DNA from 4 places in the Reinekea thalattae genome. Region 1 is predicted to be linked to each of the others. Evidence: predicted binding sites of a transcription regulator. Region 1 holds the regulator's gene; each other region holds the start of a gene.
The links. The regulator sigma-54, encoded in region 1, starts transcription at its own class of promoters, with help from an activator protein. The targets are predictions, from matches to a motif close to TGGCACNNNNNTTGCTNT.
Positions count from the first base shown of each region.

Region 2: a site for sigma-54 is predicted at 1,531-1,548, ahead of flhA (flagellar biosynthesis protein FlhA). Genes of this name have one in related genera too.
Region 3: a site for sigma-54 is predicted at 1,153-1,170, ahead of glnK (P-II family nitrogen regulator). Genes of this name have one in related genera too.
Region 4: a site for sigma-54 is predicted at 2,193-2,210, ahead of FME95_RS13390 (formate/nitrite transporter family protein). Genes of this name have one in related genera too.

Region 1 is NZ_VKAD01000002.1:401,415-405,088, reverse strand. Features, by position in the region: gene lptA (lipopolysaccharide transport periplasmic protein LptA) at 1-183, shown strand, start outside; gene lptB (LPS export ABC transporter ATP-binding protein) at 183-908, shown strand; gene FME95_RS12230 (RNA polymerase factor sigma-54) at 952-2,460, shown strand; gene hpf (ribosome hibernation-promoting factor, HPF/YfiA family) at 2,715-3,014, shown strand; gene FME95_RS12220 (PTS sugar transporter subunit IIA) at 3,023-3,475, shown strand; gene rapZ (RNase adapter RapZ) at 3,504-3,674, shown strand, end outside.
Region 2 is NZ_VKAD01000001.1:226,749-230,422, reverse strand. Features, by position in the region: gene flhA (flagellar biosynthesis protein FlhA) at 1-1,491, opposite strand, end outside; gene FME95_RS01125 (OmpA family protein) at 1,838-2,686, shown strand; tRNA gene FME95_RS01120 (tRNA-Glu) at 2,780-2,855, shown strand; gene FME95_RS01115 (cytidine deaminase) at 3,297-3,674, shown strand, end outside.
Region 3 is NZ_VKAD01000001.1:2,170,235-2,173,908, forward strand. Features, by position in the region: gene fbaA (class II fructose-bisphosphate aldolase) at 1-888, shown strand, start outside; gene glnK (P-II family nitrogen regulator) at 1,360-1,698, shown strand; gene FME95_RS09970 (ammonium transporter) at 1,725-2,966, shown strand; gene FME95_RS09975 (LEA/WHy family protein) at 3,097-3,674, shown strand, end outside.
Region 4 is NZ_VKAD01000003.1:220,252-223,925, forward strand. Features, by position in the region: gene trpC (indole-3-glycerol phosphate synthase TrpC) at 93-899, shown strand; gene FME95_RS13385 (hypothetical protein) at 899-1,078, shown strand; gene FME95_RS13390 (formate/nitrite transporter family protein) at 1,189-1,989, opposite strand; gene FME95_RS13395 (DEAD/DEAH box helicase) at 2,512-3,674, opposite strand, start outside.

The sequences.
Region 1 (3,674 bases):
ACCGACATCATCATTACCCTTGGCGAGGCTCGCATTACTCAGTCGGGTAATGAAGCACGCGGTGAACAGATTGAATATCAGGCAGCCACAGGCCAAGTCACGATCCAATCGGCTCGCTCGCTATCTGGTAATCAGGACGATGAACAGGCCGAGCTATTACTGTTACCGGGAAGCACTGAATAATGGCCTTACTCGAAGCTCGTAACCTAGCCAAAAGCTATAAAAAGCGCCCCGTTGTGGTTGATGTCAGCATTGAAGTAGAAGCCGCTCAAATTGTTGGCTTACTCGGCCCTAATGGTGCCGGTAAGACTACCTGTTTTTATATGATCGTTGGTCTCGTGACTCTCGACCAAGGCACCGTGACCATCGATGGTCAAGCCATTTCAAAATTACCTATGCATGCTCGAGCCAAAAAAGGCATTGGTTATTTACCACAAGACGCGTCCATCTTTAGAAAGCTGTCTGTTGAAAACAATATTTTATCGGTATTGGAAACACGTAAGGACTTAACCAAGCAACAACAAAAGGAACAATTAGAAAGCCTATTAAATGAATTCAACGTCACCCATATTCGCAAGAGCCTAGGAATGGCACTGTCAGGTGGTGAGCGCAGGCGAGTTGAAATTGCACGTGCACTGGCGACTGAGCCAAAAGTTCTTTTATTGGATGAACCCTTTGCGGGTGTTGATCCAATTTCGGTCGGTGATATCAAAGAAATCATCTACCACTTACAGAAACGCGGTATCGCCGTACTGATTACCGATCACAATGTTCGAGAAACCTTAGACATTTGTGAAAAAGCCTATATCGTCGGCAATGGTCACATCATTGCTGAAGGGACTGCTGAAGAAGTGCTCAGTAATAGGACGGTACGCGAGGTATACTTAGGTGATAATTTCACACTGTAAATAGGCATGGCCACGGCCTGCAATGAATGAGTAAAAAGCCAGTATGAAGACGTCTTTACAGATAAAAATGGGCCAACAGCTGACCATGACACCTCAGCTGCAACAGGCCATTAAATTATTGCAACTCTCGACACTAGACTTGCAACAAGAAATCCAGCAGGCGTTGGATACCAACCCTATGCTGGAAGTAAAAGAAGACGAAGTCGCTTCCGCCAATGATGTCGCCAATCAAAACGCATCAAATGAACAAAGCCATTCAGAACCTGCCGAAAAAGCCAACGAAGCACCAGATCAATCAACACAAGAACTTTCGGTGCAAGAAACCATTCCTGACGAACTGGCTGTCGACAGCTCTTGGGACGATATCTATACCCATACGCCGACCAGTCATGGTATTGCTTCTGCCGACGATGATTACAATCTCGAAAACATCTACGGCTCGACAGACTCATTAATCGATCATCTTAATTGGCAACTTAACCTCACTCCGATGTCGGATAAAGACCGCATCATAGCCGAAGCCATCTTAGAAAGCGTCGACGAAAAGGGTTACCTTTCTACCGGTATTGAAGATATTTTTGAAGGCTTACAAGAAGGCCTTTCCAGTGAAGAAGACCCACTTGATACCGACGAAGTTGACGCCGTCCTGCACCGCTTACAACAGTTTGATCCACCGGGTGTCTGTGCTGCGAACTTGGCCGACTGTTTAGCAATTCAATTAAAGCAGTTACCTGCTGAAACGCCTTATCGTGATGTTGCCATTAAAGTCGTTGAAAACCATATCGAGCTATTAGGCACCAAAGACTTTGCACAACTCATGCGTAAACTGCGAATTAAAGAAGCAGAGCTTAGAGAAGTCTTTTTACTGATTCAAACGCTTAACCCACACCCAGGTGCGTCTGTTGAATCCAGTAAATCTGAATATGTCATTCCGGATGTTATTGTCTCGAAAGATATAGAAAACAATCGTTGGTTGGTCGAGCTGAATCCAGAAATTGCGCCAAAACTCAAGGTCAACTCGTCTTACGCCTCAATGGTCAAGCGAGCCGATAACTCAACCGACAACACCTACTTAAAAGATCACTTACAAGAAGCCAAGTGGTTTATTAAGAGCTTGCAAAGTCGAAACGAAACCTTACTAAAGGTCGCAACCACCATTGTTGAGCATCAACGTAACTTCTTAGAGTACGGCGACGAAGCTATGAAACCTCTGGTGTTGCACGACATTGCCGAAGCGGTCGGCATGCACGAATCAACCATTTCTCGTGTCACTACACAAAAATACATGCATACGCCTCGTGGCCTGTATGAGTTGAAGTATTTCTTCAGTAGCCACGTCAGCACCGACTCTGGCGGTGAATGTTCAAGTACTGCGATTCGAGCACTGATTAAAAAATTAATTGCCGCTGAAAACCCACGTAAGCCTTTAAGCGATTCAAAAATCGCTACCTTACTGGGCGAGCAAGGTATCCAAGTGGCGCGGCGCACCATTGCTAAATACCGCGAAGCAATGAACATTCCTCCGTCAAACGAACGTAAGAGTTTAATTTAAATGCAAAAATAATGGCTATATCGCTTGATGTTTTCTAACGCAACAGCAATATTTATAGGTAGGTCCTGTTAAACGAAGAAGTCAGTAAGTTATCGCTGACATCTCACTTCTAACAAATACAGTTGTATAACGGCTAATAGCATCAGTTGTTAGTCGAATGGGTCTCTTACTCAGTAAGCGATCTACATGGCACATCTAACAGGTCACTGACCCGTTAAGAGCCTGCCAAAACTGCAATAATAAAGGAGCAGCCTATGCAAGTTAATATTAGCGGACACCACGTCGAAGTTACTGAATCTCTACATAACTACGTTTCAAGCAAACTAGATAAATTGGAACGTCACTTCGACCAGATGGGTAATATTCAAATAACGCTAAGTGTTGAAAAAGAAAGACAAAAGGCCGAAGCATCCATTAACGTAAAAGGAGGCCAAGTACACGCTGATGCTGTTCACGATGACCTCTACGCCGCGATCGATCTACTCAACGACAAACTAGATCGGCAACTCATTAAGCGCAAAGAAAAAAACATTGCGCACAAACAGGGAAATTAACTGCTTAAATGATTCAACTGAGTCAAATACTGAGCGCCGAACAAACCTATATGGAAAGTTTTGGCGCCAGTAAAAAACGCATCCTCCAAACCATCGCCGAGCGTCTATCTTCGACGCTCGACGGCGTTTCAGAACTCGATCTTTTTGATCAATTAATTGCGCGTGAGCGATTAGGCAGTACAGGAATTGGTTCTGGCTTTGCTGTGCCTCACTGTCGTTTAGAAGGCCTTACCTCACCGGTTGCGGCTCTGATAAAAATACCTGAGGCTGTCGATTTTGATTCTATCGACAAACAGCAGGTAGACCTTATCTTCGCTTTAGTGGTGCCTGTTGAAGCCACCGATGATCACCTTCAACTGCTGGCCAGTGTGGTCGAGCAAGTTAGCAATCCTGAAGCCTTGGCTAATATTAAAAGCAGCCAAACACCTCTAGACTTATACAATCACTTTATTGGAAACTAACCTCACCAGTAACCGATTGGGCAATCACATGACGTCGACAGACTTTCGTTTGATCTTAATCAGCGGTCGTTCAGGCTCGGGCAAATCTACCGTGCTCAACAGCCTAGAAGACGCCGGTTATAACTGTATTGATAACCTACCGCCAGCGCTTTTACCGGAACTCATCAACTGGATGTCGAGCAATCCAAACAGCCGCAAA
Region 2 (3,674 bases), on a different contig from region 1:
CGTTTTAATGCCATCCAACGGGCCAAATACCTGACCTGGGTTAATCGCCAACTCTCTGTCGGTATAGACTTCTCCTTCAGCAACGCCGACGCCCATTAACGTCAATTGGTAGCCGTTCGGCATCAAATCCAAGTTATCGCGAATATGAATAGAAGGAATAAGAAAACCTTGGTCTTGCGAAAGCTTTTTACGAATGCCTTTAATACGGCCGAGCAGCTGGCCGCCTTGAGAACGATCAACCAGCGGGATCAATCGATAACCCACTTCAAGGCCGATCATGTCGACTGGCTGAACATCATCCCAGCTTAGCTCTTTGGTTTCGGTCGGTTGTTCAACACGAGCTGGCGGGCCATCGGGCTTAGCACCCTTTTCACCACGCTTGGCAGGGCCAGAGCTAACGTCTGTAGCAGCCGACTTCATCGGCAGCATAGGTTCGCCCGCATCGTGACGATCTCTCATAATAATAAACAGTGCGCCAAAGCCGGTAGCAGCAGCTAGAGACAAAAACACAAAGTGCGGCATGCCCGGAATAATGCCCATGATAAAGAGCACAAAACTGGTAATCGCCAAGGCGCGAGGCGTGGAGAACATCTGGTTGATAATCTGCTCACCCATTTCGCCACTCGATGAGTTACGCGTCACCATAATGGCGGCCGCAACCGACAACAACAACGATGGGATCTGCGCCACCAAACCATCACCAATGGTTAATAGCGCATATTTTTGAACGGCGTCAGCAAATTCCAAATTATGCTGCATCATGCCGATCAACAAACCACCGACAATGTTAATTGCCAAAATCAAAATACCGGCGACTGCATCACCGCGTACAAATTTTGACGCACCGTCCATAGAGCCGTAAAAGTCGGCTTCTTGAGCAATTTCTGAACGACGTAGCTTGGCAGTTTCGGCATCGATCAAACCGGCATTTAAGTCGGCATCAATCGCCATCTGCTTACCCGGCATTGCATCCAAGGTGAAGCGAGCACTAACTTCAGAGACTCGACCAGCACCTTTGGTGACAACCACAAAGTTAATGATCATCAAGATCGCGAAGACCACAAGACCAACCGCATAGTTACCGCCAATCAACACTTCACCGAACGACTCAATCACCTTACCGGCAGCATCGCCACCTTCGTGGCCATACATCAGCACCACTCGGGTCGAGGCAACATTGAGCGACAAACGCATCAGCGTCGCAACCAGCAAAATACTTGGGAACACGGCGAAATCGAGCGGTCTCAACACATAAATAGAAACCAGCAAAACCACGATGGATAGCGCAATGTTAAAGGTAAAGAAGGAGTCCAACAGCAACGTAGGTACTGGCAGAGTCATTAAACCCAACAGCAGCAGCAGCAAAATAGGCACGCCCATCAGCTTCTGGCTGGCCGCCTTTGCACCTTCACCGGTGCCTTTAAGCACGGCTTGGCCGTCTACATTTCTAAGTTGTGCACTTGCGTTACGGAAATTGTCAATGAAAGCCATACGTCAACATTCTGTCAAAATAATATCGTTATAGTGTGTATCGCAAGGATCGGGCCAACAGCCAGAAAGAATTAAATCGGCGTTCAAAAAACCAACTAATCGGCATTTATCGATACTGTTGTTTGCTATCCTCAAGCACATATACTTTGATCAGCCTCAGTAATTAATAGCAGTACCGTTAAACAAGCCAGTACCGTTAAAAACAGATACAGATAGCCGAACAAAGACCGATAACAAAGACTCTATCTTAGAAAAAGACGCAGTCGTAAAAACCAAGACGCAGTCATAGACATAGAGAAAGCAAGATACAGTCGCAGAAACAAAAACAGACATAAGGGATTGCAGCGTGAGCCGTTCTATTCACACCTCGACCAAAACTATTTTTATCGTGATACTGACCATCTCAGTGATCGCCAATATCCTGCTAGTGAAAGGCAACCCAAATGCACTGACCGGCACGGGCGACACCTCGAAACTAGACGCCGTTAAAGCGCAACAGCAAGAGCTGATCGACGTTACTATCGAAATGCAACAACAGCTCGCCAGCCTGACGCAGGCTTACCAAAACAGCCAAGAAACCGCCAACCAAACACAGCGGCAACTCAGTCTTGTAGAACAACAACGCATTGCGTTAGAAGGCCGTTTCAAAGCCCAGCAAAAAGAACTCACCGAAGCGAAAAAAACCATCGCCAACCAACAACGCCTAATGCGCGCCGGAGTGCTTGGCTTAAACCAAGATGTACAGCTGGCCTATCAAGAAGTACTGCAAAACCTCTCAGCACGTTTAGAACAACGCTACCCGAACAGCCTATTCCGCCAAACCAGCGAAGGCCACGGCGTCATCGAATTAACACTGGGCGATCTATTTGAAAAAAACACCGTTACCTTGCGTGACGACGCCGACCAGCTATTGGCACCTATCGGCAAAACCTTAATGGCGTTCCCACAAGCCGAAATCAGCGTCATCGGCCACGCCGACTCGCGCGCCATTGTCTCTGAGTTAAAAAACCTTTACCCAACCAACATCGAGCTCAGCGCGGCACGCGCCAGTAAAGTTGCCCAGCATCTAATCGACTCTGGTATTAACCCAAAACAGATTTCCGTCATTGGTAAATCCGCCACCGACCCTGTGCGCACCGACTACAACTCAGAAGCATGGAACCTCAATCGCCGTATTGAAATCACCTTCCGCTAAAACGGCCCGCTATTTAATGTGAGAGAAAGAAAAGGGTTGCATAACCAAAACGCGATGGTACTATGCGCCCCGCTCTTTTCGAGCAACCTAAGTGTCCCGTTCGTCTAGTGGCCTAGGACACCGCCCTTTCACGGCGGTAACAGGGGTTCGAGTCCCCTACGGGATACCACTTAGTTTTCGTTTTAAATTTAACCTCTTCTCATTCTCGCCTAAGAAAAGCCGGTGTCTCACCGCACTCTTTATTTAGAAAGTCTCTCTACCATCTAATCAATTCCAGATACTCAACAATTCGACTAACGTTTCCGAGGCCGCTAATGCAAGGCAAAACGAAGCGAACAGACGGAGTTTATGTTTATAAATGAGTATTGTGAGCTGAGTTTTAACGCAGCAGAAGCAACGCAGGTAGTTAGACGTTTGTTGAGACGGCGGCTATCAAAGTTCGAGTCCCCTACGGGATACCACTTAGTTTTCGTTTTAAATTCCACTTATATAGCCAATCTATCGCCGTATCAGGCGGTGTCTCACCGCACTCCCCCTTGCTTTACGCCATTTATCCCCTGCGATACCATCGATTTAATCGCCAAAAAATAAATGCACTCTGAGGCAAACCATGAATATCGAACAACAGCTGTACGACTCTGCGCTTGAATTAATGGATAAACGCTACCCAAGCGGTGAAGGCTTTACCGCGGCCATTCGTACCGAATCCGGTAAAATACTCACCAGCGTACCGCCAGACGTTAAAAACGACAGCCTCAATGTTTGCATTGAACTGGGCGCTTATTTAGAAGCCTTTAAAATTGACGAAGCAGTGACTCATTCCCTTTGCATTTACAGAGAACAAGAAGACGGCGAAATTATCATTCTTTCGCCCTGCGGCATCTGCCAAGAGCGGCTCAGTTTTTGGGGTGGCGATGTCAAAGCTGCCGTCAGCAACAAAGAAAACAAACTGATCTTTAAAACCATTCGTGAATTAATGCCGCACCAT
Region 3 (3,674 bases), on a different contig from region 1:
GGCGGTGCAGCGTTTCTTGCCGGTAAAGGTTTGAAGGGTGAAGGCCAAGAAAATCAAATTCGCGGCGCGGTTGCTGGTGCGAAATACGTGCATGCTATGGCCGAAGCCTACGGCATTCCGGTTATTCTGCACACAGACCACGCGGCCAAAAAATTACTGCCTTGGATTGATGGCTTGCTTGACGCTGGTGAAGAGCACTTTGCTCAAACCGGTAAGCCTCTGTTCTCATCACATATGCTTGATCTATCCGAAGAGCCGTTAGAAGAGAATTTAGAGATCTGTGCAGAGTACTTAAAGCGCATGGATAAGCTGGGCATGACCATTGAAATTGAATTGGGCATTACTGGTGGTGAAGAAGACGGTGTCGACAACAGCGATGTTGATCAGGCTGACCTATACACCAAGCCTGAAGAAGTGGCGCGTGCTTATGAAGTTTTGAGTGCTATTTCTCCTCGTTTCACCATTGCTGCTTCATTCGGTAATGTTCACGGTGTTTATAAGCCGGGTAACGTTAAGTTGAAGCCAGCTATTCTGGACGCGTCGCAAAAATACTGTTCTGATAAATTTGGTTTACCAGAAAAAGGCTTAACCTTTGTGTTCCACGGTGGTTCAGGCTCAAGTGCTGACGAAATTGCTGAAGCGATCAGCTACGGTGTTGTAAAAATGAACATCGACACTGATACTCAGTGGGCAAATTGGAATGGTGTGTTGGATTATTACCAAGCGAATGAGGCCTATTTGCAAGGCCAGATTGGTAATCCAACCGGTGAAGATGCGCCAAACAAAAAGTATTACGACCCTCGTGCATGGTTGCGCAAAGCGCAAGAAAGCATGGTTACTCGATTAGAGCAGGCGTTTAGTGAGCTGAACGCTATAGATCGTAACTAATTGAACAGCCTTGTTCATTTAAAGCCGAGCAATGCTCGGCTTTTTTGTGCCTGATAACTTTTGCTTAATAGAGGGCTTTAGCCACTAAAGTTTCATGTTCCAGTGGGATGGTTTAATCGAGGTGAAAGTGCGTTGAGTTTCATGCTCGAAAATGGCTCAATAATAGTGCTCGATATAAGTGCATTGCACGTAATGAGTGCAATACTTAGACGTAAAAGCAGAGAAAATTGCACTAAGCTATTATTTTCCTTGGGTTTTTTTAGTTGGCATGTACTTCGCTTAAAAAGAAATATCGTTGTATTACAGGGCGTATTTGCGCTTTTTGAATGCATTGCCAATCATTTAGATGAAGTTGATTGGACGTTTTATATACCATAAACAGAATTGAGTCAGAAAACAGCGCCTGTTGGTGGTTAAACCAGACCTGTTTGTCTTCCTCAATTCACCTCGAGCTACCGTGGAGCCATCAATATGAAATTAGTTTCCGCAATAATTAAGCCCTTCAAATTGGATGATGTTCGTGAAGCATTATCTGAAATTGGAGTTCAGGGCATAACAGTTACAGAAGTAAAGGGTTTCGGCCGTCAAAAAGGTCATACTGAGTTATATCGTGGTGCCGAATACGTTGTTGATTTCTTGCCGAAAGTAAAAGTTGAAGTTGCTATCAGTGACGATGTGGTTGATCAAACCATCGAAGCGATTTCTAAAGCAGCTAACACAGGTAAAATTGGCGATGGCAAAATTTTTGTTGCGCCATTAGAGCAAACAGTTCGAATTCGTACCGGTGAAACCGGCGACGAAGCGATCTAATTTAAGATTCCTAATCGGAGATTAAAATGAACGAAGTATTTGAATTACAGTATGCGTTAGACACGTTTTACTTCTTAGTATGTGGCGCTTTAGTTATGTGGATGGCGGCTGGCTTCTCTATGTTAGAAGCAGGTCTTGTGCGTTCTAAAAACACCACTGAAATCCTAACTAAAAACATTGCACTGTTTGCAATCGCTTGTTTTATGTATTTGGTTTGCGGTTATGCAATCATGTATGGAATGGCTGGAGAAGACGGGCTGCATGCCGCGGTACCATTTTTAGCTGGCATTACTGGTGACGGTGTTTCAGACGGCGACAGTTACGCTCCGTCTGCTGATTTCTTCTTCCAGGTAGTATTCGTTGCGACTGCAATGTCTATCGTATCTGGTGCCGTTGCTGAGCGCATGAAGCTTTGGGCATTTTTAGCTTTTGCTGTTGTTATGACAGGTTTCATCTACCCAATGGAAGGTCGTTGGACTTGGGGCGGTAACCCAGTCTTCGGTCTATATGAGCTAACCATGGTTGACTTTGCAGGTTCTGGTATTGTTCACCTTGCTGGTGCTGCTGCAGCGCTTGCTGGTGTTATTTTACTTGGCGCTCGTAAAGGCAAGTACGGTAAAAACGGTGAAGTAAATGCTATTCCTGGTGCGAACTTACCGATGGCTACTTTAGGTACGTTCATCCTTTGGATGGGGTGGTTCGGCTTTAATGGTGGCTCTGTGCTTCAGACTTCTACTGTTGATACAGCTAATGCCGTTGCCGTTGTATTCCTAAATACTAACGCTGCTGCCGCTGGTGGTGCGATCTCTGCGATGATCCTAGCGCGCATTCTATTCAAGAAAGCTGACCTTACTATGATTTTGAATGGTGCTTTGGCTGGCCTAGTTGTTATTACTGCTGGCCCAGATACACCAACTCCTCTACAAGCAACTATTTGGGGTGCTTTAGGCGGTATCTTGGTTGTGTTCAGCATCCTAGCGCTTGATAAATTCAAGATCGATGACCCAGTGGGTGCGATCTCTGTGCACGGTACTTGCGGTATTTTAGGTCTTCTATTAGTTCCTGTAACTAATGGTGATGCGACCTTCGTTGGTCAAATCGTTGGTGCGGTTACTATCTTCGTATGGGTATTCGTTGCTTCTCTAATCGTTTGGGGCATCATCAAAGCGGTTATGGGTGTTCGAGTCTCTGAAGAAGAAGAGTACGAAGGTGTTGATTTGGCAGAATGTGGTATGGAAGCATACCCTGAGTTCAACAAGGCTTCTTAATCGCCCTGTAAACTCGCTAATCAAAACACTTTAAAGAGCGCTTCGGCGCTCTTTTTGTTTTTATTGGAATCTACAAAATAACCGTTAAACTGTAAGACCTATTGTTCTGTCGTGTCGCTTAGAGGCCCTAATGAGATTTTTTTGTATTCTGTTTTTGTTATTAACAGCTGGTTGTGCCAGTTTTTCGGTAAATGACCTCTATAAAGAGCCGACCTTTAATTATCAGACCACTCAGCTACAGCAGCTTTCGTTTTCTGAACTGTATGCCAAAACGCAATTAACCATTACCAACCACAATGCCTATAGTTTGCCAATTCAATCCGTTACGGCGCAGCTTATGGTTGCAGGTGAACCAATTATTGCACTGGACAGTCCAATACCAACCTTAGCTCCTTCTTCGACAACCAGTGTTGAATTGAATTGGTCATTGGCTTACAGCGCATTAAGTGATGCTGCTCAGATTTACCTATCAGAAAATGAATTGCCGCTAACACTTGCGTTGACTCCTACGTTTGAAGTGCCAGTCTTAGGTGCTCGTTCGGTTAATTGGCAGCGAGAGTTTTTGGTACCTATTGCTAAAGCGCCTAAAGTGCGAGTAACCGATTGGAAAGTCAGTAACATCAGTCTGTCAGCATTAACCTTATCTTTTGATTTGGCGATAGATAATCCGAATGTGTTTTCTTTTGTAACCGAAGATTGGCAATTGGC
Region 4 (3,674 bases), on a different contig from region 1:
TGAAGTGCTGGAAAGAGCCGATCCATTGTTGTTTATTGACCAGATGTATTGGTCGTATTGAGAAAGCCCTATTGGCTTGAGCGTTAGTATTAATGACAAAAGATACTCCTACGATTTTAAAAAAAATCATTGATCGAAAATTTGAAGAAATCTCGCAACGAAAAAAGAACATTAGCGAACGTGATTTTGAACAAGAGTTCGATCGTTATGCGCCGCCGCGCGGCTTCGCTGAGGCGATGAAAAACAAAGTCGCTGCGGGCCATTCTGCGGTGATTGCAGAAGTGAAAAAGGCGTCGCCTAGTAAAGGCGTATTGCGCGAAAATTTTGTACCGCAGCAGATCGCAGAAAGTTATCAAAAAGGCGGTGCGGCTTGCCTGTCGGTATTAACGGATCGAGATTTCTTTCAGGGCCACGAAGACTATTTAATTCAAATTCGAGAGTCGGTTGAACTGCCGGTAATCCGTAAGGATTTTTTAGTCGACTCTTACCAAATAGCCGAAGCTAAAGCGATCGGTGCTGACTGTGTATTATTAATTGTTGCCGCGTTGGATGACGCCAAACTGAAAGATTTGCATGCCCAAGCAACTGAATACGGTATGGATGTATTAATTGAAGTGCATGATAAAGCTGAAATGGAATCGGCGTTAAAGGTTGATAATTTTTTAATTGGCGTCAATAACCGTAACTTACATACCTTTGATGTCTCGTTACAAACGACAATCGATCTTAAAAGTATGCTGCCGTCAGATCGAATGTTTGTCACAGAAAGCGGCATCATCACCCCGCAGGATGTGGCGTTAATGCGTCAGCATGATGTTAATGCCTTCTTGGTTGGTGAAGCCTTTATGCGTGCCGACGAGCCGGGCGAAAAACTAGCAGAATTATTTGGAGCCAACTAATGCCACCCATTGTATCGATTTTACTTGTATTAACTCTGGCGATATTAGCAGTAGTGATGTTTACCTCACGTACCGCAAAGCCGGTTACCGAAAAACAAATGCACAAGTATGGCAATATTATTCGCATCTTAATTGTTGTGATGATGGTTTCGGCTGCGGTTAAAATGTGTACCGGCTAAAGGCGGTGGCGCATACTTAAGTATTGAAAAAACGGCACATTGGTTAACTTAATAACCAATGTGCCGTTTTTTTTGCGTTGAATAACTAGATAGAGAACCTAGATAGTGAACTAACTTGTTTTGGTTCGTACGTGAGTGAGATAAAGAGGTAAGCCGACTAACAAGAAGCCGCCAGCCAGATTACCCAATGCGGTTGGAATCTCGTTCCAGATAAAGTAATCCACCACGGTAAAGTCGCCGCCCATAATCATTGAGAATGGGAATAAAAACATGTTCACAATTGAGTGCTCGAATGCCATGTAAAAGAACAGCATGATCGGCATCCACATGGCTGCCATTTTACTGCCCGCGGAAGTTGAAATCATGGCGCCAACAACACCCATTGAGACCATCCAATTACACAACATGCCGCGAATAAAAATAGTAAACCAACCAGCAAGTCCGTGATCTTTATAGCCTAAGGTGCGTGACTCACCAATGGTACTTACTTTTGCTGCCACTGCGCCGCCATCAGTATGATAGCCGTAAGTTAAAATATAGGAGGCAAAAAAGGCGACCGTTAGAGCGCCGGCAAAGTTGCCTAAAAAAACCAAGCCCCAGTTACGAAACAAACCTTTCATGGTGCAATCTTTGCGTTTGTCGATAACGGCGAGAGGCACAAGCGTAAACACGCCGGTCAATAAATCGAACTTCATCAGATACAGCATAATAAAGCCGACAGGGAATAACACCGCGCCTAATAATGCATTGCCTGTATTGGTGATGACGGTAATGGCGAAAAACGCCGCGAGCGCTAAAATTGCACCGGCCATAAAGGCGCGAATAAAAGTATCTCGAGTCGACATAAATATTTTTTGCTCGCCAGCGTCGACCATCTTAGTGACGAATTCTTTAGGTTCTAAATAAGCCATACTGTTCCTCATTAATTAACCATGCACAGGACGCACGCCATTATGCAATTGAGTGGAGTTTAAGTTGTTTGGGGGTTCCCATCTATAACAAGGACGTTACAGAACATCAGGGCAAAAATAGTGCTTTGTTCAGGTGGAGATCACCGCCGTTGGTGATTTTGGAGCATGGAGTCTGTTGATGATATTTCGACTCTGCATATTAAAAAGCAAGCAGAGTGCCAAAGAGCATGCAGTTTACAAAAGGGCGTTCAGCGCCTTGGTAGCGGCAGTTGCGATGGTTGTTGTTCTTTTTAGCAATAAATAAAAGCACTAAGTTTATGCTTTTTACATTAGGGTGCGTCAACAAAGTGCGTGTTCGGCTTTGAGTCTTAACTGTTATTTAAAGCGAAAAAAAAACAGCCTAACGAAAAACCGAGAGGCTGTTTAGAATATTGCTTTTAAATGTCGCGCTTTACAGTGACCGCTCGCAGGCTTAAACGGTTATTTAGTTTAAGCCTGGATTAGCCGAGCTAGATAAGTCGCTTAAGACGAAGTAGCAGGGCTGCGTCGTGATCGCTTCTCGGTATTTTTACGAGGTTTGCGATCACCACCGCGTGGTGGGCGAGCGCCTTCGCTTGGTGCGTCATCTTTCCATTCACGTAGGTTTAATGGACGGCCTTTAACGCGGGTCTTTTGTAATTGGCCAAAAATTTCTTTTGGCATGCCAGCAGGCAGATCAACCAGAGTGAAGTTTTCACGAATGGAGATATTGTTAATGAAGCGACCTTCAATGCCGCCTTCGTTAGCAATGGCACCGACAATAGAACCTGGTTCTACTTTGTCGCGGCGACCAACATCGAGACGGTAAGTTTGCGCATCGTAATTTAATTCACGACGTTTGCCCGCGCCTCGTTCGCTGCGGCCACGACCGCCATCACGGCCGCCATCGCGATCGCGGCTACGATTAGAATCACGATCGTTATCGCGTTTACGTGCTTTAAATTCTGGATCTTTTGGCAGCTGTAATGGCTTGTCTTGCTGTGCCATCAGCGCAAGAGCAGCAGCGATGTCTTCGAGCTCAGAATCTGTTTCGTCAATCCAGCTGGTTAGCATGGCTTTAAAGTAGTCCAGCTTATCTTGCTCAACATGCTCAAAGACGGTGTTTTTAAACTGCTCAGCACGGTGCGCACCAAGTGTTTCTGCCGTTGGCATTGGGTATTCTTTTAATTCCGATTTGGTGGCGCGCTCGGCATCGCGAATAAAGCGTTGCTCTCTTGGTTTTACAAAAACGATCGCCTTACCACTACGGCCAGCTCGACCAGTTCGGCCAATACGGTGAGTGTAGGTTTGTACATCGCCTGGAATATCCCAGTTGATTACGTGGCTGATACGTTCGATGTCGATACCACGAGCTGCAACGTCAGTAGCAATAACAATGTCAGTTTTGCCGTTACGTACTGCGTTTAGAATATCTTCTCGTTGCTTCTGTGCAACTTCACCGCTTAGCGCAGTCGCTGAGTAGCCTCGTGCAGAAAGTTTTTCTGACAAGTATTGGCATTCTACTCGTGTGCGAACAAAGATAATGACCGCATTCCAGTCTTCGACTTCAAGTACGCGAGTTAAGGCTTCAAGTTTGTCGATGCCCTGTACACGCCAGTGCAGCTGCTCAATACGGCTAAGTTCTTGAGTGCTGGCTTTAATTTCAA